Regions from separate parts of the Cupriavidus sp. SW-Y-13 genome, predicted to be linked through region 2. Evidence: predicted binding sites of a transcription regulator. Region 2 holds the regulator's gene; each other region holds the start of a gene.
What was found. Region 2 encodes FNR, which switches genes on or off when oxygen is low (the NO sensors DNR and NnrR bind a similar motif). Its sites were predicted from a motif close to TTGATNNNNATCAA; they were not measured.
Positions count from the first base shown of each region.

Region 1: the regulator FNR is predicted to act here: its motif matches at 2,740-2,753, upstream of GA566_RS04250 (fatty acid desaturase).
Region 3: the regulator FNR is predicted to act here: its motif matches at 3,644-3,657, upstream of GA566_RS27450 (universal stress protein).
Region 4: the regulator FNR is predicted to act here: its motif matches at 3,422-3,435, upstream of hemN (oxygen-independent coproporphyrinogen III oxidase).

Region 1 is NZ_WHLX01000001.1:926,882-932,319, forward strand. It holds gene GA566_RS04240 (urate hydroxylase PuuD) at 1-426, shown strand, start outside; gene GA566_RS04245 (TMEM165/GDT1 family protein) at 560-1,138, opposite strand; yybP-ykoY riboswitch at 1,206-1,379, opposite strand; gene GA566_RS04250 (fatty acid desaturase) at 1,464-2,636, opposite strand; gene guaD (guanine deaminase) at 2,819-4,150, opposite strand; gene GA566_RS04260 (adenosine deaminase) at 4,243-5,307, opposite strand; gene xdhC (xanthine dehydrogenase accessory protein XdhC) at 5,353-5,438, opposite strand, start outside.
Region 2 is NZ_WHLX01000001.1:2,029,268-2,034,705, forward strand. It holds gene rluB (23S rRNA pseudouridine(2605) synthase RluB) at 1-198, opposite strand, end outside; gene scpB (SMC-Scp complex subunit ScpB) at 227-1,135, opposite strand; gene GA566_RS09045 (sulfite exporter TauE/SafE family protein) at 1,684-2,454, opposite strand; gene fnr (fumarate/nitrate reduction transcriptional regulator Fnr) at 2,539-3,264, shown strand; gene GA566_RS09055 (hypothetical protein) at 3,331-3,576, opposite strand; gene GA566_RS09060 (FixH family protein) at 3,573-3,800, opposite strand; gene ccoG (cytochrome c oxidase accessory protein CcoG) at 3,812-5,305, opposite strand; gene ccoP (cytochrome-c oxidase, cbb3-type subunit III) at 5,357-5,438, opposite strand, start outside.
Region 3 is NZ_WHLX01000002.1:2,665,381-2,670,818, reverse strand. It holds gene GA566_RS27475 (lecithin retinol acyltransferase family protein) at 1-85, shown strand, start outside; gene GA566_RS27470 (hypothetical protein) at 82-360, shown strand; gene GA566_RS27465 (Hsp20/alpha crystallin family protein) at 468-911, opposite strand; gene GA566_RS27460 (PAS domain-containing sensor histidine kinase) at 1,319-2,443, shown strand; gene GA566_RS27455 (response regulator transcription factor) at 2,448-3,092, shown strand; gene GA566_RS27450 (universal stress protein) at 3,089-3,583, opposite strand; gene GA566_RS27445 (universal stress protein) at 3,771-4,574, shown strand; gene GA566_RS27440 (universal stress protein) at 4,653-5,438, opposite strand, start outside.
Region 4 is NZ_WHLX01000001.1:3,407,863-3,413,300, forward strand. It holds gene GA566_RS15335 (methyl-accepting chemotaxis protein) at 1-177, opposite strand, end outside; tRNA gene GA566_RS15340 (tRNA-Arg) at 498-573, opposite strand; gene GA566_RS15345 (cytochrome c5 family protein) at 898-1,794, shown strand; gene hemN (oxygen-independent coproporphyrinogen III oxidase) at 1,873-3,357, opposite strand; gene GA566_RS15355 (ABC transporter substrate-binding protein) at 3,584-4,765, shown strand; gene GA566_RS15360 (ATP-binding protein) at 4,784-5,438, opposite strand, start outside.

The sequences.
Region 1 (5,438 bases), 1.1 Mb from region 2:
ATGCTGGCCGGCGTGTTCATCCGTCAGTTCTTCATCCTGAAGCACAAGGGCAAGATCAACATCGCGTGGCCGGCCGCTGGTGTGGCGTGCCTGGGCGTGGTGGCGTTCCTGATCGCACCGCAGCCGCGTCCGCAAGTGGCCAAGGCCGATGGCGCTGCCGCCAACGCGGTGAGCTTCGTCAAGGTGCAGGAGATCATGAACTCGCGCTGCGTGCAGTGTCATGCCGAGCAGCCGAAGATGATGCCGACGGCTGCCAAGGGCATCAAGCTCGATACCGTGGATGACATCAAGTCGCATGCCCAGCTGATCTATCAGCAGGCTGTGCAGCAGAAGGCGATGCCGCTGGGCAACGTCACGCAGATCACGGACGACGAGCGCGCATTGCTGGGCCAGTGGTTCGAAGGCGGCGCCAAGACAACCAACTGAACTACCAACTGAATTTGACCGAGCATCGGTGATCGACGGTTCGGAGGCTGCGCAGTTGGCAGTCGGCTGTACCGAACCGGCGAGGGTTTGAACGGGGCTTCGTGCCCCGTTTTTTTATTATTGCGTAGGTGCCTCAGCCGCCGACATTGAACAGCGCCAGCAGGCCCAGTACCAGGAAGATTGCAGCGGCGATCTTGTGCACCAGGGCGATGGGCATCTTGTTGGCGAACTTGTCGCCAAGCAGCACGGCAGGGGCATTGGCGAGCATCATCCCGAGCGTCGTGCCTGCTACCACGGCCAGGACTTCACCATGGAAACGCGCAGCCAGCGCCACGGTGGCGATCTGCGTCTTGTCGCCCATTTCGGCAAAGAAGAATGCCACGATGGTTGTACCCAGGATGCCGAGCGTGGTCTTGGCAGGCTTGGTGTCTTCGGCGTCGTCCAGCTTGTCCGGGATCAGCATCCATGCCGCCATGGCGATAAAGCCCAGGCCCAGGATCCACCGCAGGAGATTCGCGCCCAGCACATCGGTCAGCCATCCACCCAGTGCCCCGGCAAAACCGTGGTTGACCAGTGTGGCGATCAGGATGCCGAGAATGATGGGGATGGGTTTGCGATACCGTGCTGCGAGGACGAGCGAAAGCAATTGCGTCTTGTCGCCCATTTCCGCGAGCGCGACGATCCCTGTGGAGACGAGGAATGAGGATGCCATTTCTTATAGGTCGAATAACCGGGCCGAAGGCGCATCTGCGAGATGCCAATGACGCATGCCTTTCCCGGCCCGGCCAGAAAGGTATGGTCATCGGTCTCGCCAGGCGCCGGACGCAAGGTCCAGAGCTGCGCACGCCATAACTGCGGTGGCAGTCAAGTCTGTTGACGTACGCCCCTGTCTTCCGGATGCCGCATTGCGCGGCGCGGTGAGATCAGGGCGGCTACTCCCCAATGGAAGGCCGCATTGTAGCCAGAGCGGTGGATGATGTCCACCAATCCGGCGTAAATGCTAGTTTTTGAGAACGGTTCTCAGTAGATGGTGCGTATCAGACGGGGACCGGCGAGTTCTCGCTGGTCTGGCGACCGCGGAAATCGGTCCAGCAAAGTGCCTTGAAATCGTAGAGTTTGCAGCGGCGCGCCGTGCGGAAGTACCAGCGCCACGAGAAGTTCTCGATGATGATGCGGCCCGGCAGTGCGTGTTCGAGCAGTGCCTGGGCCTTCTTGAGCCGGTACAGCGGCACGCTCATGTCCACGTGGTGCGCGGTGTGCTCCATGATGTGATGCAGCGCGGCGCCGATACCCATGCCGAAGCGCAGGTGGACCGTGGTCGAGACGAACGGCTGCGCCTTGGACCACATCGGCTTGGTGTCGTACCACGCCACGCTCGTATGCGTGTGGTGGACGTACAGGACGAAGCCGACCGTGGTGTTCCAGATCAGGAACGGCAGCACGAAACCCGTGCCGATCATCAACAGGACCGACTGCTCCGTGGCCATCGCCAGCACTGCCAACGCACCGATCCACAGCGCGCCGAAGGCGGCGACCAGTGCGCAATCCCACATGAAGATTGCACGACGGGTTGCCATCTGGCGCTTGCTCGGGAAAAACAGCTTGAACCACCAGATTTCGATGAGGTAGTACAGGCCGGCGCCGAATCCATTCCGGTAGATCCGCTCCATCACGCGGCGGCGGCGCGGCAGCGCGCGGAATTCTTCCAGCGAGTAGGGCGCCCACACGAAGTCGAAGCCCTTGAGATTGGTATAGCCGTGATGGACCACGTTGTGGCCCACTTCCCACAGGCTGTACGGCGTGAGCGACGGCAGGAAGGTCAGCCGGCCGAGCCATTTGTTCAGGCCGCGGTTGTCGGTCAGGCTCTGGTGGCAGGCGTCATGGCCGATGATGAACAGGCGGGCGATGATCAGGCCGGCCAGCACACCCAGACCGACCTTGGCCCACCATGCCGGCACCAGTACCACGCCGGCCAGCACTGCCGCGAACAGCAGATAGTCGAACGCGAACAGCATCAGCGCGCGCGGCGTGCTGCGGTCCCCGAGCGGGATCAGCCAGCTGCGGATGGTCTTGCGATTGGGAAAGGGGGCTTCGAACGCGATGGGTTCGGGCAGGGGAAGGTTGCCGCGTGTATGCGGCTGGCCGGGATTGCTGGCCCCAGCGTCGGCCGAGGCGTCGGCAGCAGATAGGGTGTCGGATCGGGCAGTCATCGATGTGTCAGGCTTGTCGGAGTCGAGGCTGCGCCCATCCTATACGGCAAAAGCGGAGGGGCGCATGAATCCGACAGGCTAGAAGGGTTTGATGACTGTTGTGTTGATCCCAATCAAGACACTTGGGCTATTAGGGATATTTCTGGTCAGGAATCGGAAGGTTGTTTGCGCTCGGACACCTTTCAGGACGCCATTGTGCGGGTGGCTTCGCCCATCACATAGACGTTGTCGATCACGCGGTCGTCGCCCAGCATGGCGAACGCGAACAGTTGCTCTTCCAGCGTTTCGCAGCGGCTGCTGCGGCGTCCGATCAGCGGCGTGGCCTCCGGGTCCAGCACGATGAAGTCGGCTTCGCAACCTGTCTCGAAACTGCCCACGCGGTCCTGCCAGCCGAGCGCATCGGCCGCCGCGCGCGTGGCCAGGTAGAACATCCGCAGCGCGGTCAGGTGATAGCCGCCCATGCGCGCCACCTTGTGTGCGGCATTCATCGTGCGGAACATCGAGAACGACGTGCCGCCGCCCACGTCGGTGGCCAGTGTCACGTTGAGGCGATTGGCATCGGATTGGTGGAAGTCGTAGAAGCCGCTGCCCAGGAACAGGTTCGACGTCGGGCAATGTGCCACGGCTGCGCCGCTGTCGGCCAGGCGAACGCGGTCCTCGGGGTCGAGGTAGATCGCGTGGCCGTAGAACGCGCCGGGGCGCAGCAGGCTGTAGCGGTCATAGACGTCGAGGTAGCTGCGCGCATCGGGGAACAGCTCCGCCACCCATTTCACTTCGTCGCGGTTTTCGGCAACGTGAGTCTGGATGAAAACATCCGAATGGGCGCGCGCGAGTTCGCCGCAGGCGGCCAGTTGGGCCTCGGTGGAGGTCGGGGCGAAGCGCGGCGTGATGGCATAGGCCAGACGGTCCTTGCCATGCCACTTCGAGATCAGGTCCGCCGAATCGCGCGCACCGGTCTCGGCGGTGTCGCGCAGGAATTCGGGGCAGTTGCGGTCCATCATCACCTTGCCGGTGATCATGCGCAGGTTGCGCGCCTGGCTGGCGGCGAACAGCGCATCGGCGGACGCAGCGTGCACGGTGCTCCACACCATCGCCGTCGTGGTGCCGTTGCGCAGCAGTTCGTCGGTGAAGAAGTCGGCCACGCCGCGCGCGTAGGTGGCGTCGCTGAAGCGGCGCTCCTCGGGGAAGGTGTACGTGTCGAGCCAGTGCAGCAGGCCCGGCGACGGCGACGCGATGATATCGGTCTGCGGATAGTGGACGTGCGTGTCGATAAAGCCCGGCACGATCAGCTTGCCGCGATGATCGATGACTTCGGCGCCAACCGGGATGTCGTGCGACAGGTCTGCGTAGGCACCGGCCGCAGCGATGTGGCCGTTCGTGACGATCAGCAGGCCGTCTTCCCAATACTCGTAGGCATCCTCATGAAACTGCGGATCGCGCAGGAAATGGAGGATGCGGCCGCGCACGGCGCGGGTGCCGGAGGTGTTCGGGAAGGAGGGGGCAGTCGTCGTCATCGTCTTGTCTCAGGGGCGGCCGGAGCCAGCGCCCGCGCGGATCTTGCGATCTTGCAGCGGGCGCGGCGCCGGCATTCTTCGTATGTGCCCGGTCAGGTCGTGGGGTTCACGTTGGCCGTTGCAGGCGGGTGGGTGGGCGTGGCCGACCAGAAGTGGTCGACTTCGGCCAGGAAATCGGCTTTCCGCGCGTCCGGCAGGAAGGCCGCTTCGAAACTGTTGCGGGCCAGCTTGTAGGCGTCTGCTGCATCCAGCGGCAGCGCATCGAACGTGGCTTCCCAGTTGGCGTTCATGTAGCCGCCGAAATACGCAGGATCGTCCGAGTGCAGCGTCACGGCCACGCCAGCATCCAGCAGCTTTTTCAGCGAATGATCGGCCAGGTCCGGGTACACCTTCAGCTTCTGGTTCGACAGCGGGCACACGGTCAGCGCGATGCGTTCGCGTGCGAGGCGCTGCACCAGTGCGTCGTCGTCGATGGCACGCACGCCGTGGTCGATGCGCTCCACCTTGAGGATGTCCAGGGCATCCGTCACGTACTGTGCCGGGCCTTCCTCGCCAGCGTGTGCCACGAGTCGCAGGCCCAGTTCCTTCGCACGGGCAAACACGCGCGCGAACTTCTCGGGCGGGTTGCCACGCTCGGACGAATCGAGTCCCACGCCGACGAAGCGGTCGCGGTAGGGCAGCGCGGCTTCGAGCGTGGCGAACGCGTCTTCCTCGGAAAGATGGCGAAGGAAGCAGAGAATCAGGCTGCTCGAAAAATCGTACTCGGTGCTGGCCTGCGCCAGCGCGTCGGAAATACCGTCGATCACGGTGCCCATCGGCACGCCACGTTCGGTGTGGGTTTGCGGATCGAAAAAGATCTCGGCATGGCGCACGTTGTCGGCGGCGGCGCGCTTCACGTAGTCCATCGTCATGTCGAAGAAATCTTCCTCGGTCAGCAGCACGCTGGCACCGGCGTAGTAGATATCCAGGAACGACTGCAAGTCCGTAAAGGCGTAGGCGGCGCGCAACGCTTCCACATCGGCATAGGCCAGCTTGACGTTGTTGCGCTGGGCCAGCCGGAAGATGCGCTCGGGTTCGAGCGTGCCTTCGATATGCACGTGCAATTCGGCTTTGGGAGTACGGCGGATCTTGTCCGCCAGCGCGGCATCAATGGTCATGGGGCCTCATTTTTCTATGACGACGGCCGGATCGCGGCCGTCTTGTTACGGATGCATCGCCTCCAGCCGGTGAGCGGACAGCGCAGCAATGCGCTGGTCGCGAACCTGAAGCAGCTGGGCGACGATGGCTA
Region 2 (5,438 bases):
CGGCGGCGCATCGGCATCACCCCGACCGGCATCCCGATCCTGGGCACCCTGGCGGCGGGACGCCACCAGGTTTCGCAGACCGCGGCGGAGGCCCTTGCGGCGCGGCGCGCCGTCCGCGCCATTGCCCGTATCGGGCGCTGCGCCGGTGTCGCCCGGCACGTCCGGCTGGCGGACGTCTTGATCAGCGGAATCAGACAAAGTATTCACTATCGATGTTGCATGTTATTCAGTTGGACACGCGCTCGTCGTCCTCGGCCGGATAAGGCGCGTCGCCCTCCAGACCCGATTCCTCGGCAACTTCCGAAACGGAAGCCTGAGTGTCCACGTGGAAACCGTTGGCATGCGCCAGCGGCACGTCGTCGTCCTGCCCGAGTGACGGGGGATCGGACTCGACGCTGCTTTCTTGTTCTTGCGATGCGCCTTCAATGACCTCGGTGGAATCGGCAGTTTCCAAATTGGCCGGCGTCTCCGCATCGGCCTTCTCGGTGTCCGCCGGCGTCACGGCGTTGGGGACCACTTCCGTGGCCGCAAAAGCCTCTTCGTCGCCAGCAGGCGGATTGGCCGTGGCGATATCTTCGAAGTCGATGGCTTGTTGATCCAGCAACGTTGCCTGGGCCTGCGCCTGAGCATCCTCAAGCGGCGGGAGTTCGTCCAGCGAACGCAAGCCAAGGTCATCGAGAAACGCCTTGGTCGTCGCATAGAGTGCCGGGCGTCCAGGAACGTCACGATGGCCGATCACTTCGATCCAGTCGCGGTCCTCAAGCTTTTTGACGACTTCCGTACTGACCGTCACTCCGCGGATTTCTTCGATGTCGCCACGCGTCACCGGCTGGCGATACGCGATGATCGCCAGCGTTTCCATCACCGCGCGGGAATACTTGGGCGGCTTTTCCGGATTGAGCCGGTCGAGATACTCGCGCATTTCGGGCCGGCTCTGAAAACGCCAGCCGCTCGCCAGCGCCACGAGTTCCACGCCACGCCGTTGCCAATCGTTCCGCAACTCTTCGAGGAGCACCCGGATCGTGTCGGCACCGACATCGTCGGCAAACAACCGTCGCAGATCACCGACGCGCAACGGTTCCTGCGCACAGATCAGCGCGGTCTCGAGGACGATCTTCGCCTCTTGGGTATTCATGTGATTGTGTGCAGCCTGTCTTTGCACCTGCCCCCGGACGAATCCCGGGGCACTGGAGATTGCAGATACAGCGAGGCCAAAGCCATCGCCATCTCGTCGCGCAGACGGTCCACGCTGGTTTCAGCGCCGCCGTGCACCTCGTTCTTTGCATCGAATTGCCGGGACTGTCCGGCAGGAGATCGTCCAGGGCCGGCAGCCATCACCGGTCGACGGACCTCTTGCGTCGCGCCTCCCCTTCGGGGCGGACATTCGCCTGGGCCAACGCATGACCAAGACGGCAAGAAACAATCGGATATCGGCTCAGGAAACTTCGCCCTGACCCGGCGTCACCTTCCACACCGCCGTCGGCCTTTTAACCAGATCTTTTGAACCGGATGGACTGTGGGGATGGTTCCGGCATGCAACTGCATGGCCAGAAACCCTGGGCGGGCATCCCTGATGAGAGAAACCGCCCCGGCGACGCCTCGTGCATGACGCGGCGCGATACCGTGGTTCTCGCGATTGTATGGCATTACCGCCGGATACCGCAACCCGGGGCTGTGGCCGATTCAGAACACCACGCAGAATCCGGCGTGCGCAAGCGTCTCCGGAAGCCATACGGCCCGGGCCACCCCCAGCAACCCGAAACCCGCCACGAGCAAAGCTGAAACGGTGCGAACCCACCGCTTGCGCGACCACTGCCGCAGGTAACCGGATAACCCCGAGATCACCAGCAGATTCGGCAAAGTACCTAGTCCGAAGGCTCCCATGACGAGTGCGCCCGACGAAGCATTGCCCGCCAGCAGCGCCAAGCCGAGCGCACTATAGATCATTCCGCAGGGCACCATACCCCATACAAGACCCATGCCGAATCGGTGCATCGCTGACGGCACTGCGGCAGGACCGCCATGCAACCCCTGAGTCGATCGAACGTGCCGCAAGAGCTTGGCGACGTGCGAAGCGATCCGCGCGACAAAACGTTCCACGGCACCCATGCGCATCTGCCAGCCGAAAAGCAACCACAATCCGGCCATGATCAGCAACAGGCTCCCCACGCCGAACAGCCATCGCTGCAATGGCAGATAGTCGTGCGCCCACGCCGCCGCACCCACTGCACCGGCCAATGCGCCGAGCAACATGTACGTCGTCACCCGGCCCGCATGCATGACGCAAATCGACATCCACCAGTGCCGTCTAGAACGGTGCAAGAACGAGACCGTCTGTTGCACTTGCTGCGGATTTTGTTCGACTGCAATAGCAATTCCTCCACACATCGCCGCGCAATGCACACCGCCAAACAGGGCAATCAGAAAAACGCTTAAAAGCACGCCAAATGGCAACTGTTCCTCGCTTCCGCGTCACTCGACGCTGTAAAATGCATGCATCGCGCCCTCGCTGCAAGCGCATTCAAACGAGCACTTCAATTGCTGACTTCCATCCCCGTTACCGAGATGTCGCCACGCTGCTCCACGTGTGCCATGGGCCAACTCTGCCTGCCCGTGGGCATGTCGCAGCAGGACCTCGTAAAAATGGACACTCTCGTGCAGGAGCGCGTGCGTGTCCACAAGGGCGAAACGCTGTATCGAATGGGTGAACCGCTCTCCGCGGTCTACGCCATTCGTTTCGGCACGCTGAAAACCCACGTCACCATGGAGGATGGGCGTACTCAAATTACCGGCTTCCATCTTCCGGGAGAAGTCATCGGCCTCGATGGACTCGGCGAGATGCAACATGCATCGGATGCGACCGCCCTCGAGGACGCTGAAGTCTGCGTCGTGCGGTTCGACGATCTGCAATCGCTGTCGAATCATCTGCCTTCGCTGCAAGGTCAGTTCCTGCGACTTATGAGCAAGGAGATCTCGCAGGACCAGGTCATGCTGATCACGCTTGGCTCGATGCGTGCCGAAGAGAGACTCGCCGCCTTCCTCGTCAATATGTCCGAGCGCCTCTCCGCACGCGGTTATTCCTCCACGGAGTTCGTGCTGCGCATGAGCCGCGAGGAAATCGGCAGCTATCTCGGCCTCAAGCTCGAAACCGTCAGCCGCCTGTTCTCCCGGTTCGCGGAAGCTGGCCTGATCCAAATTCGTCAACGGCATGTGAAGATCATCGACATGGCTGGCATCAAGCAGGTCTATAGTCGCTCCTGCTAGGCGCCATCCTGCTGCAAGACCAGAGCCGCACAGCATCACGCTGTTGCGGCTTTTTTTGCGAAATTGCTATTCGAGTTCATCGGTATCGCTGAGCCTGCCCGGCATCGTGTAAAGCGTGAGACCGCTGGACAGTGCGCAGAACAGCCACGCCAGCAGAAAGCCCACGGTGTAGATCGCCTGCCTCGAAGCCTCCACCGGTTGGCCGAAGAAACTGATGTCTCCCGGGTCGACAACGGAAAACACTACCGCCGTAGCCGCGCCACCCATCAGAAACGCTGGCCACAGTACCCACATCAGCCAGCGCAACCTCATGGATGACTCCCTTGTTCCGTGGCGCTTCCGACATCGGCTTTCTCGACGACCAGTCCATGGCGGGTGGCATCGCGCACAGGGACGTCCGCATGTGTGCTGGCCAGCCAGATCGTGATACCACAACCCACCATCGCCAGCATCGGGCCGGCCATCAAGATCCACGGCCACGGCTCCTTGTACCAGGGTCGAACGGCATGGGGAGGCTGTTGGGGGCGCTGAGCCATTGCATCTCCTCTTACAAGTTGCGGGGAACGATAAAGCTTGTGCTCTGACGGATCTGCGACCGGCGTTGCGACTCGGTTTCCGCCGTGACCGTCACGTCGATCTTGTGGGTACCTTGCCTGGCGTCTTCGATCGGCACACGGATGCGAATTGGCAACAGCCGGTTCGACGTGGGATCTAGAGTGCTGGCCGTCTGGTCATACTCGACGGTGAGCCCTTTCATATCGTAGCCATCTACCTTCACATCGATTGTCACTGGTGACTCGGTGGCATTGATCAACTGCAACCGGTACACGTTCTCGACCCAGCGTCCATCCACCTCGCGACCAAGCGCTCCACGGTCTCGAATGATGTCGACCTTCAGCGGCGTGCGCATCGCCAGCGACGCGGCAAAGCCACCCATCAGTGCCAGCCAGATCACCATGTAGATCATGGTGCGAGGCCGCACCAGCCGCTTGCGGGCCTCGGCAATGGACAACGCCGATCGCATGGCATTCTCGGAGGTGTACCGGATCAGCCCGCGCGGGTACTCCAGCTTGTCCATGACCTGATTGCAGGCGTCGATACAAGCTCCGCATCCAATGCATTCGTACTGGAGGCCGTCCCGGATATCGATCCCCGTCGGGCACACCTGCACGCAGATGCTGCAGTCCACGCAGTCGCCCAGGCCGGCGGCACGGTGATCCAGCTTCCGCGAGCGGCCGCCGCGCGGCTCACCACGCCCCACGTCATAGGTCACCACAAAGGTGTCGCGGTCCACCATCACGCTCTGGAAACGCGCATACGGACACATGTACTTGCAGACCTGCTCACGCATGAAGCCGGCGGCGCCCCAGGTAGCGAACGCATAGAACAGCATCCAGAATGCCTGCCACGGCCCCAGTGACCACTGCAGTATCTCGCTGCCAAGCTCCCGGATCGGCGCGAAATAGCCGATGAATGTGAAGCCGGTCCAGAGGGCGATCAGGATCCAGAGCGTATGCTTCGTCGTCTTGATCCTGAACTTGCGCAAACTCCATGGATCGCCATCGAGCCGGATGCGCGCGATGCGATCACCTTCCACACGCCGCTCGATCCACATGAATATTTCGGTGTAGACCGTCTGAGGACAAGCGTAGCCACAGAAGAGCCGGCCGGCGATGGCGGTGAACAGAAAAAGTGCCAGTGCCGAAATGACCAGGAGCACGGCGAGATAGATCACGTCCTGCGGCCAGAGCACAAGACCGAAAATGTAGAACTTGCGTGCTCCGAGGTCGAACAGAACAGCCTGCCGGTCGTTCCATCGCAGCCAGGGCGCACCGTAGTAGACCAGTTGCGTCAGGATGACGAGCCATACGCGCCAGCTCGAAAACGCGCCTTTCACCGAGCGCGGGTAGATCTTGCGGCGCACTTCGTACAACGCTTCTTCCGTTGCATCGTTAGCGGTCTTGGGCGGTGGCGCGGGGCGCCATCCCCGAGTCTCTGAGACCTCGGATCCTTCAGGAGGGGATTTCAGGGGCGCATTCATGGGACTAGCCCTAATGCCCCGGTCAGCGCCGTCGCTGGCCGGGGCGGTTTGTCATTGCCCGGCTGCTCCGGCCGCAGCGCTGGAGGTACTGGAGAGTCCCCACACGTAGGCAGTCAGCATCCGGATACGCTCC
Region 3 (5,438 bases), on a different contig from region 2:
ACTGCACGCGTGGCTGTGGGCGCGCGCGTACACCGGACGCGGCGGCAACGCCCTTCCTGGCCTTCCTGGAGAGCAAGCATCATGAGCACTGTCACTTACAACTATCGGGGCTTTCATGTCACCCTTCGTACCGACCCCGTGCATCCGGAGGTTCGTATCCTGTCGCGTGACGACGATATGGGCGTGTGCTTTGCCCCGCGCTGGGGGGCATTGGCGCCGGTGGCCGCCGAAGCCGAGCAGTGGTTGCAAGGCTATGCGGCTGGCCTGATCGACTGCGAACTGGCCGGAGGCTTCGGCATCCTGCTCCAGCGCGAGGCTCAGCCCACGCAAGAACGAAGCCATTGCGTGGCGCCAGCCTGAAGCGCGCGGTGGTCTGACGCCGCTTCGACGCAGCCGCGCGGCCGGCGTCGCGCGGCGTCCCGCATTCAGCGTGCCCGGTCAGCGACGGTCAGCGTCCAAAAACACTCTCATCGTGTGGCTTCTTCTGCCGAACGGATCTGGATTCGCTTCTGCGGCGTGGCTTCCTTCTTTGGCAGCACCAGCCGCAGCACACCGTCCGCGTAGGTAGCATCCACCTTTGATTCGTCGATGTCGGCGTCCAGCGTGAAAGCGCGACGCATGGCACCGCTGTAGCGCTCGTGGCGGATCACGCGTTCGCCGTCTCGCTGCTCGGTCATGCGGTCGAGCTTGGCGGCAATCATGACCGTGCCGCGATCGACGTTGACATCGATGTCCTGGGGTTTCACGCCGGGCAACTCGGCGGTCACCGTGTAGCTGCTGTCTGACTCGGTCACATCGACCTTGAACACCATGCCGGTATCGGCCGTCCCGCGGAACGCGCGCAGCATACCCTGCATCATGTCGCTGATCGGCTCAATGGAAAGTGGGTCGTAATGTCTGAGGCTGGTCATCGTGGACTCCTTCATCCGATCGCCGGTAAATCCGGCTGTTTTCAGGATGGCAGCCCACGACGACCGGCCCTTGCGTTGCGTCAACGGTTGCGGGGCCGGTTTTCCAGATCAGCGCTTGATGAAACAACACACAGCCGCGTCGTGTCGGCGAGAAACGTTCGGTGCCGATTGCAGCCAGGCCACGGCGCGGACGCCGAGTGCACCATGACGCATACGCACATCAGTCCTGTGCAGTGGATGTGAGCGATGTATATGGGCGGATGAGCGCCGCATCACATGCTCCGGTCGCGCAGGTGTTGCGCATCTTCTATATTCCGATCAGTAGACTGTGATCAGCAGCCCGCTGCCGTCTTAGGAAAAGAAAAATCCCGCCTTCTACATTAAGCGTCCCTTAAGAGTGGCACGACATGACCCAAGACACGCCCCTTCGCAACGATGCGACGCACCTGCCCGCCCAGATCTCGGGCAATGAGGCGTGTTTGGCAGCGATCGTGCGGACCTCCATGGAGGCCATCATCTCAATCGATGAGCAGCACCAGATCGTACTGTTCAATCCCATGGCCGAAGCACTGTTCGGCATCCCTGCCCTCGAGGCTATTGGAAAACCCCTCAATTTTCTGCTGCCTGAGCGCTTTCGCTCCACGCATACCCAGCACGTACGCCGATTCGCGGTGACGGGAGTCTCAGATCGGCAAATGGGGCTGCAGCGCACGCTCTATGCGCTGCGCCGCGACGGCACCGAATTCCCCATCGAGGCGTCCATCTCCCAAACGAGCGACGGCGAGGATCGCAAACTCTTCACCGTCATGCTTCGCGACATCACCGAACGCGTCCGCGCGGAAGCCGCGCTGCGGCACTCCCGCGAGGAGTTGCAAGCGCTCTCGGCCAGCATCCTGGTCAGCCGCGAAGAGGAAAAGCGCCGCGTTGCCCGCGAACTTCATGACGACATCGGGCAACGCCTGAGCGCGCTGAAGATGGACCTTGCGATGCTGGAGAGCGAACTGCGCGAAGTCGACACGGCGTCGCCTTACCTCAGTCGCGCGGCGGCCATGCATAGCGGTATCGACGCCGCCATCGCGGCAGTTCGGCAGATCTCTTCCGACCTTCGTCCGGCCCTGCTCGACGAACTGGGCCTGGCGGCGGCTCTGGACTGGCTATCGAAGGATTTCGCGCGGCGCTACGGCCTGACCATCGACCTGGCTACACCCGATCATCTTGACGTGAGCGAACATGAGGCGACAGCCGTTTTCCGCATCGTGCAGGAGGCTCTGAACAACGTCGTGCTCCACGCGCAGGCCAACCGCGTGTGGATCGCGCTGGACCAGCACCCCAAAGAGCTCGTGCTGCGGGTGCGGGACAACGGCAATGGCTGGGACGGCGCGCCGCGCGACAGCACGCGCCGCTCCTTCGGACTGCTCGGCATCCGCGAACGAACCCGCCTGCTGGGTGGCTCGCTGGTACTGACGCACGCGCCGGGACAGGGATTCGAGCTCTGTCTGCGCTTTCCCGTGCACGTCACGGAAGCGGAGTAAGACGATGATACGGGTAGTCATTGCCGACGATCATGCCGTGGTACGCAACGGCTTGCGCCATATTCTCGAGCGCGAGGACGACGTCGAAGTCGTGGGCGAGGCCGCCAAAGGTTCCGAAGTGCCGCAGGTGTTACGCGAGACCACGCCCGACGTGATTCTGCTGGACCTGTCGATGCCCGGACGTAGCGGACTTGAGTTGGTGCGGCATGTCCGCACCGAGTATCCGGCCAGCCGGGTGCTGGTGTTGACCATGCATGCCGAGGAGCAGTATGTGGTACGCGCATTCCGGGCTGGCGCGGCCGGATACCTGACCAAGGACAGCGCCGCCAATGACCTGATCGCGGCGTTGCGCAAGGTGGCCACGGGCGGCACCTATGTCAGCCCCGAGATGGCGGAAAAGCTGGCGCTCGGCGTGCAGGAGCAAACCGATGCACCGCATGCCAGCCTGTCCGACCGCGAGCTGGAGGTGTACCGGCGCATCGTCAATGGCGAATCGCTGACGGAAATCGCCGAGGCCCTGTGCGTGAGCGCGAAAACCATCAGCACCTACAAGATGCGACTGCTGGATAAACTCCAGCTTCGCAGCGACGCCGCGCTGGTGCGCTACGCCATCGAGGCGAACCTGTTTCCCGGAGAATCACCGCCCTAGTACCTGTCATTCGACTTACCTGCGAGGTGTGGCGGCTGTGTGCTGGCCGGCGCGCGAATCAGCAGCACGGGCTTGTTGGTCTGCGCCAGCACGCCTTCGGACACGCTACCCATGATGGCCCGCCGCAAGCCGCGATGCCCATGCGTACCCATAACGATCAGGTCGGCTGGCCAGGAGTTTGCACGCTCGACAATGGTCTCCGAGATGTTGCCGCGGCCAAGGGGACGCTCCACGAGTTCCTTGATACAGGTAACGTCGGCGTGAGAGCATCGCTCGGCGGCCAGGTCCAAGGCCCGTTCGCCACCCCGCACAAGCTGGCTCAGCACCTTGGCGGTATCAGTCGTACCCGCGGCATCGAACAATTCGCTATCGTCAACCACGTACAGCAGTTTGATCGCAGCCTGGCATACGCGCGCCATGCCGATGGCCTGCGACATTGCCAAGTCCGCCGAATCGCCACCATCCACCGCCACCAGGATTCTTTCGTACATGATCGGGACTCCGCTTGGGTCATCGTGCTTTCGAGATTAGGACGCCTAAACCCATCGCACTTGATCTGCCGCAACGGCTTTGATCGATCGACTCAGTCCGCTCTCGTTTGACTTTTCGCAACGGTTCTCCCACGTCATGACATAGATTTGACGCGTGCCCAATGTCGAGGCACTGGCGAGGGTGCGGATGGAGATCTCAGCTATCGTGGTCCACGTGGATGCGTCAACGCACGCCACGGCCCGGCTCTCCCACGCCGTCGCCCTGGCCTGTGCATTGCCTGCAACGCTTGTGGGCCTGTTGCCACAGCGCGGCCTGACGCCCGACGCGGCGTTTTTTGCCGATTGCGAATCTAGCCGCGTGGCCTTCGAAACCGCGACGGCAGGCGCCCCCATTGCCGTGGACTGGCGCGTGGGAGAAGGCACGTCACTGGAAGCCATGCAATGCGAAGGCCGCCTGGCTGACTTGATCATCGTCAGCCAGCCGTGCGCTGGCGAGGCCCATCGCCTGGTTGACACACCCCCTTTTGCCGAAGGCACGATCCTGGAGGCCGGACCACCGGTTCTTGTTATTCCACGGACGCACGACGCCGCCCCCACGCAGGCGTGGCCCTATCCGCGCGTGATGGTGGCGTGGAGTGGCACGCGCGAATCGGCGCGTGCGATGCGCGACGCGCTGCCGCTCCTGCGCCGCGCGCAGCATGTCGCGCTTGTTTGCTGCATCCCCGTCTCCCGACACCGCCACACCAATCTGGCGCCGGCCAGCTACGCGCTGACGTGGCTGGCGCGGCGGGGCGTTCGCGCCTGTCTGATCGGACTTAGGGGCGATGCACATGCGTCACCAGGCAACGCCTTGCTGGCCACCGCGCGGACGGCCCGCACCGACTTGCTGGTTTGCGGCGCGCCGGCAAGCGACAAAGCAGTCGGCAAGCTGGGAGGCATCGCCAGCACCCTGCTCGAGCAATCCACAATCCCGGCTCTGTTCGCACGCTAGCGATGCGCGTGCCGACGCTGCCCGCGTCCTTTGGAACCCCGAGGAGCCAGCAGATTCGCAAACGTAGCGTGGCTCGTCTCAGTGTGCCAGCAGCACGGGGATTGTCATCGAAGTAAGGATGGTCTTGGTCACGCCGCCAAGCACGAGTTCGCGGAAGCGTCCGTGCCCGTACGCGCCCATGACCAGCAGGTCGGCTTGCACATCGGCGGCGCGCGACAATATCAGGTCGCCTATGGCAGCATCGCTCGTACCGGGTTCGCACTCGGTGCTGACGTCGGCGCCCACATCGCGCAGCACACGGCACGCGACTTCAAGTGGCGCCGCATCGGCGCGTGTGACGTGCTGGGTCGGATTGGCATGGAGCAGGTGCACCGTGCCACCTGCCAGCAGCGGCAATGCATCGTGCAGGGCACGGGCGCATTCCTTGCCGCCATCCCACGCCACCAGCGCGCGGCGGCCCACGGTCAGCGCCGGCCCAGCGTAGGGCACCACCAGGACGGGCCGACCGGACTCCAGAATGATCGATTCGAGAAACTGTGGCGCCACCACGGTCTCGGGTTCACTGGCATCGATTTGCCCAACCACCAGGAGTCCGGCCTCCTTGACTTCCCTGAGCGTCTGACGCACCGGGTCGCCATGCAGGCTGCGCCATTCCGCAGATGCCGACTCGCGCCATACCGTCGACTCGAATCGTTGCTGCAGCGTTTCGTGCTGGCGCTCACGCCGGGCCCGATCCTCCTGCAGAACGGTGGCGGCGTGCCCCACGTGATAGAACCACTGTGGATCGGCGGCAAACGTGGCACAAACGCCTATCAGGCGGCAACGCTGGGCGATGGCGATTTGCACGGCCAACTTCGCGCGGAG
Region 4 (5,438 bases), 1.4 Mb from region 2:
GGCCACATTGGCCGCCACGAGCGCATACCCACTGAACCGCGTGCCGCGCGCCATGAGGTAAGTCAGAGACCCCAGCACCACCAGAGCCCCGCCAGCACCAATCGCCAGCGTCAATGCGTAGTAATGCACCCCAATCGCCAATGCCGCCGCACCCGAGCACAGCAGTGTCGACAACATGACAAGATCCGCCCAGCGAGCAATCCCGCCCAACGCGGCCTGCCGGGAGGTGAGCGATGGTTGCGATGCGAAAGATCCACCCCGCTCGGCACGCCCGGCAGGATATGCGACAGCAAACGTCATGATTTCCCCGTTCCTTCAGAGTTCTGATGGCGCTCGCTCCAGCCAGTCCATCCATCGCTGCGCTTGCGCTCGGGACGGTTAACGGGCGGAAATGAGGGAAGCTTGAGGGGTCAACGGCGCTGGCGTCGATCGAACTGGAGGACGACGCTGGGTCAGAACGACCTGGAGAAAACCTGGGGAATCAATCAGAAAAACCGTGGTGCGCCCGGCTGGGATCGAACCAGCAACCCCTGCCTTCGGAGGGCAGTACTCTATCCATTGAGCTACGGGCGCGATGTGTCTGGCTTGGCGTCGGACGGATGCCGGCGCCGGAAAGTCGCATAGGATACCCGACTTGGCAGTGGCCGTCCATGAGGGATGCGCCGATGGGTGTCGGGGGAGGGGTTATCACGGGTCTCTGAATCGCCGCTTTTGACACCTGCGCCAAGGTCTTGGGTCTATAATCGGCAGCTATTTGCGTCGTAACAGAGACGTAGCGGGGCAGGAGATGGCCCCGGGCGCGATAGCCGACAGATTCACCCCCGAAACAGGGTCCAGACAAGCAAGCCGCCCCCAACGAGCTGTGCAAACGGTTTCCCGCAAAATCGAGAGTTCTGTATGAGTGACGTCCATCAAGAAAACGACCACCACGAGTCGCCAATCAAGACACCCAAGCAACTAGTCGCTGTTGTGATCGCCGCCTTCCTGGTGCCGATCATCGTCATCATCCTGTTAGTGAATTTTGTGGGCCATGGCACCCTTGAGGGCGCTGGCTCGACCCAGACTGCGGAAGCGGTCAACACCCGCATTGCCCCGGTCGCGTCGCTGGAGATCAAGGACCCCAGCGCGCCGCGCGTCTTCAAGACGGGCGAACAGGTCTACAAGGAAGTCTGCGCAGCCTGCCACGCCACCGGCGCTGCTGGCGCACCGAAGTTCGGCGTGGCCGGCGACTGGACCGCGCGCATCGGGCAAGGCTTCGACGGCCTGATGAAGGCCGTGGTCAACGGCAAGGGCGCCATGCCTCCGCGTGCCGGTACGTCGCCGGACGATTTCAGCGACTACGAACTGGCTCGCGCGGTGGTCTACATGGCCGACGCTGGCGGCGCCAAGTTCCCGGAACCCGCCGCACCGGCTCAGGGCGCGCCCGCGCAAGCCGCCGCATCGGCTCCCGAAGCCCCTGCCGCCGCCGCACCTGCTCCCGCCGCACCTGCAGCAGCAGCCCCGGCCCCCGCTCCTGCCGCCGCTGCCGCTCCGGCTGCCCCGGCCGCAGCTTCGGCCGAAGTCGGCAAGAAGGTCTACGAGCAAGTCTGCGCGGCCTGCCATGCCGCCGGCGTCGCGGGTGCTCCCAAGTTCGGCGACAAGGCCGCCTGGGCGCCGCGACTCAAGGAAGGCATGGATGTCGTGCACAACTACGCGCTCAAAGGCAAGGGCATCATGCCGCCGAAGGGTGGTTATGCCGGCCCCGACGCAGACGTGATCGCCGCATCGGACTACATGGCGAACGCCGCCAAGTAACCCGGCGCAACGGCCAGGCAAAAAGCCCGCGAAGCAGTTCGCGGGCTTTTTTGTTTTCTGGTTTTTGCTGACGAGGACTCAGACCACGCGCGAATAGCGCTGGATCGGAACGGCCTTGGCATCGTTCGCAGCCAGCGCGGGTTGGGGTCGCCAGGCGTCCTGCCGCAGATACTGGTCGAACACCATGGCCACGCGGCGCACCAGCAGGCGGCCCAGTGTGGTGATGTCGATACGGTTCGGTGTGCGGCGCACCAGGTTGTCCACGGCCAGCCGGTCGAGTTCGGCCAACTCGTCCGCGAACTTCGTGGCGAAGTCGATATCGTGCTCGGCCTCGATTGCGGCAATGTCGAGCGTGCCGTTGCACATCAGCGCGCCGATGATCTTGCGGCGCAGATGGTCCTCGGCCGACGTCTCGAAGCCGCGCACGATCGGCAGGCGGCCCGCGTCCAGCGCGGCGTAGTAGTCGTCGGTGGTCCGGGCATTCTGCACGTAGTGCCCCGCCACCGCACCGATGGCCGACACACCGAGCCCAAGCTGGTCATAGCCCGCGTGCGTGGCGTAGCCCTGGAAATTGCGCTGCAGCCGCCCTTCCCGCTGGGCGACGGCGAGGTCATCTCCGGGCAACGCGAAATGGTCCATGCCGATATAGACATAGCCGGCAGCGGTCAGCCGTTCGATGGTCGACACGAGGATATCGAGCTTTTCGCCGGCTGGCGGCAGTGCATTTTGGTCAATGCGGCGTTGCGGTTTGAAGACATGTGGCAGATGCGCGTAGCTGTAAACGGACAGCCGGTCGGGGCGCAGCTCGAGGGTACGGTCGACCGTGGCGTTGAAGCGCGCGGTGGTCTGGTGTGGCAGCCCATAGATCAGGTCCATGCTGACAGACTGGAATCCCAACCGCCGCGCCGCCAGCACCACATCGCGCGTTTCCTCGAAAGACTGCACCCGATGGATGGCCTGCTGCACTTCGGGATCGAAATCTTGCACCCCAAGACTGATGCGGTTGAACCCCAGTTCCGCGAGCAGCGCCATGCGGTCGTCTGTCACACGGCGCGGATCGATTTCGATCGAGTGCTCGCCTTCGGGCAGCAGTTCGAAGTGTCGATGCAAGGCAGCCATCACGGCGCGCATTTCGGCAGGATCGAGGAAGGTCGGCGTACCGCCGCCCCAGTGCGATTGCATGACGCCGCGCCGTTCGCCGAGACGCGCGGCCACCATCGCCATCTCGCGCGCCAGGTAGTCCACGTAGCGCGCGCTGCGGCTGTGATCCTTCGTAATGATCTTGTTGCAACCGCAGTAGTAGCAGATGTTCTCGCAGAACGGGATGTGCAGATATAGCGACAACGGCGCCGGGGCATCGGCGCGGCAGGCGTCGAGCGCGCGCAGATAGCCGGCGTCACCCACTTCAGCATGGAAGCGGTCGGCAGTGGGATATGAGGTATAGCGGGGACCGTTACCGTCGATGCGACCGGCCAGGCTGCGGAAGTCGGCGAGCGCGCGACGATCGAAGGCAGTGCTGTTGGAATGACTGGTGGAGTTTGAGGCAGAGGTGGGGGCGGACATTTTCGAGTTCTCGGTAAAGGCACGGCTAACCGACCGATGCTATGCCCGCCAATCCCTATCAACTTTGACGCCAATCAAAACAACGGACCGGCTGCGCCGGCCACCCCCGAATAGGTGGGGACTTCTGTCGGGAAAAAGTCACGCAAGCGTCATCAACGGCCGATAGTCTCGGCCCCGGCCTCGATGTCTCGTGGCCCATCCCCCACTCTCATTTGCTCCCGCTGCCATGCGCCCAGCCTTGCCGCAGTCGATGTCGTCGCGCCCGCCCGAACCCGAACCAGCGATCACGGCCCGGCGTCGCACCTTACTCGCACTTGGCGCGTTGTCCACCGCAGCCCTGCTGCCCAATGCAATGGCGCAACCCGCCACACCCGTGGCAAGGCGCCAACTGGTGGTCGGGCATCTGGTCGATCGCATCGGACCGCAGGCCGATCTCGCGCGTGACTACCTGGCCGGGGCCAAGGTCCTGTTCGATGCGTTCAATGCCGCGGCGACGCCGGGCGCGCCACGCATCGTGCATGTCATCCGGGATGCCGATCCGAATCCGCGCCATGCCATCGCGCAAGCCGTGGCATTGGCCGATAACGAACGTGCGGACGTGCTGTTCGGCACAGGAGACGCCCTGTTGCCATCGCTGGCGAATGCCTCGGAACTGACGCGGCGCGGCGTGCAACTCGTTGCGCCGTTGTCCGGACTGGCCATGACCGCCGAGAACATCTGGTTCACACGTGCCGACTATCAGGCCGAGGTCGATGCCGCCGTGCGCCAGTTGCACAGTTACGGATTGCGCAACATCGCACTGGCCGTGTCGCCGGACTTCGCGGCCGGTGCCTTGGGCACCGGTACGCCGTGGCTGGCACGCCTGGAGAAGGACATCGCCACGCGCGCGGTGCCGCTGGGTAGCAACATCGAGGACAGCGCGCGCCGCATCGCCGCCGCACGTCCCGGCGCGGTGATCGTGGCGGGCGATACCCTCGCGTACGGCAGCCTTGGCCGCGCGCTCGCCGCGCAGAACTGGTTTGGCTTTCTGGTGGGATTGTCTGCGGTCAGCCCGTCATCCGCGCGCGAGATTCTGGGCGCTAGCTACGCCGGCGGCATGGTGGTAACGCAGATCGCGCCGGGGCCGCAGGAATCCACGCTGCGTGTGGTCAAGGAGCACGTCGCGCGCATGAAGCAGTATCTCGACGAGCCGCCCTCGCCTGCCACGCTCGCGGGATACATCGGCGCCGCGTGGCTGACGCGCGCCGCCACGGGTATGAAAGCACCGGGCCCGGCCGAGTTGCGACGCGCCTTGCAGGCACGTATCGACGTGGGCGACTTCACGCTCGATTTCACGCGCGGGCTGCGTGGCTCGCAATACGTGCAACTCGCGGCCATCGGCAAGAGCGGCCTGCCGCAGCGGGCCTGATTATTTCCCGCTGCGGCGTTATACGCGCGGCAGCGTGATGCTGACACGCAGGCCGCCTTCGGTCCGGTTCGACAACTTCAACTCGCCGCCGTGGCGGGTCACGATGTCGTGCGCGATCGACAGCCCCATGCCCACGCCGCCCGTGGCGCGGCTGCGTGACGATTCCACGCGATAGAACGGTTCGAGCACGCGCGACAACTCGGCGGGTGGAATGCCGGGACCGTTATCGCATACGTCGATCGTGACCCGTTCCGGACTATCGGCCAGCACGATATGCGCGGCGCCGCCATAGCGATGCGCATTCTCCACGAGGTTCACCACCGCGCGGCGCAGTTCTGCGGGATAGGCGAGCATCGGCGCGGCCTCGCCCGAGAGTCGCACGTCCTGCCCGATCTCCTGCGCATCGTCGACCACCGCCTGCACCAGCGCCTGCACATCCACGCGCTGACGTGGGCCCGTTGCACCATCGCGCTCGCGCAGGTAGTACAACGTGGCATCGATCAGCCCGTTCATCTCGGTCAGATCCTGACGCAAGCGATATCGCACGTCATTGCTTTCGATGCGTTCGATGCGCAGGCTCATGCGCGTCAGCGGCGTGCGCAAATCGTGCGACACCGCAGCCAGAAAGCGCGATTGCTGGGCCAGTTGCGTGCGGATGCGTTGCTGCATCAGG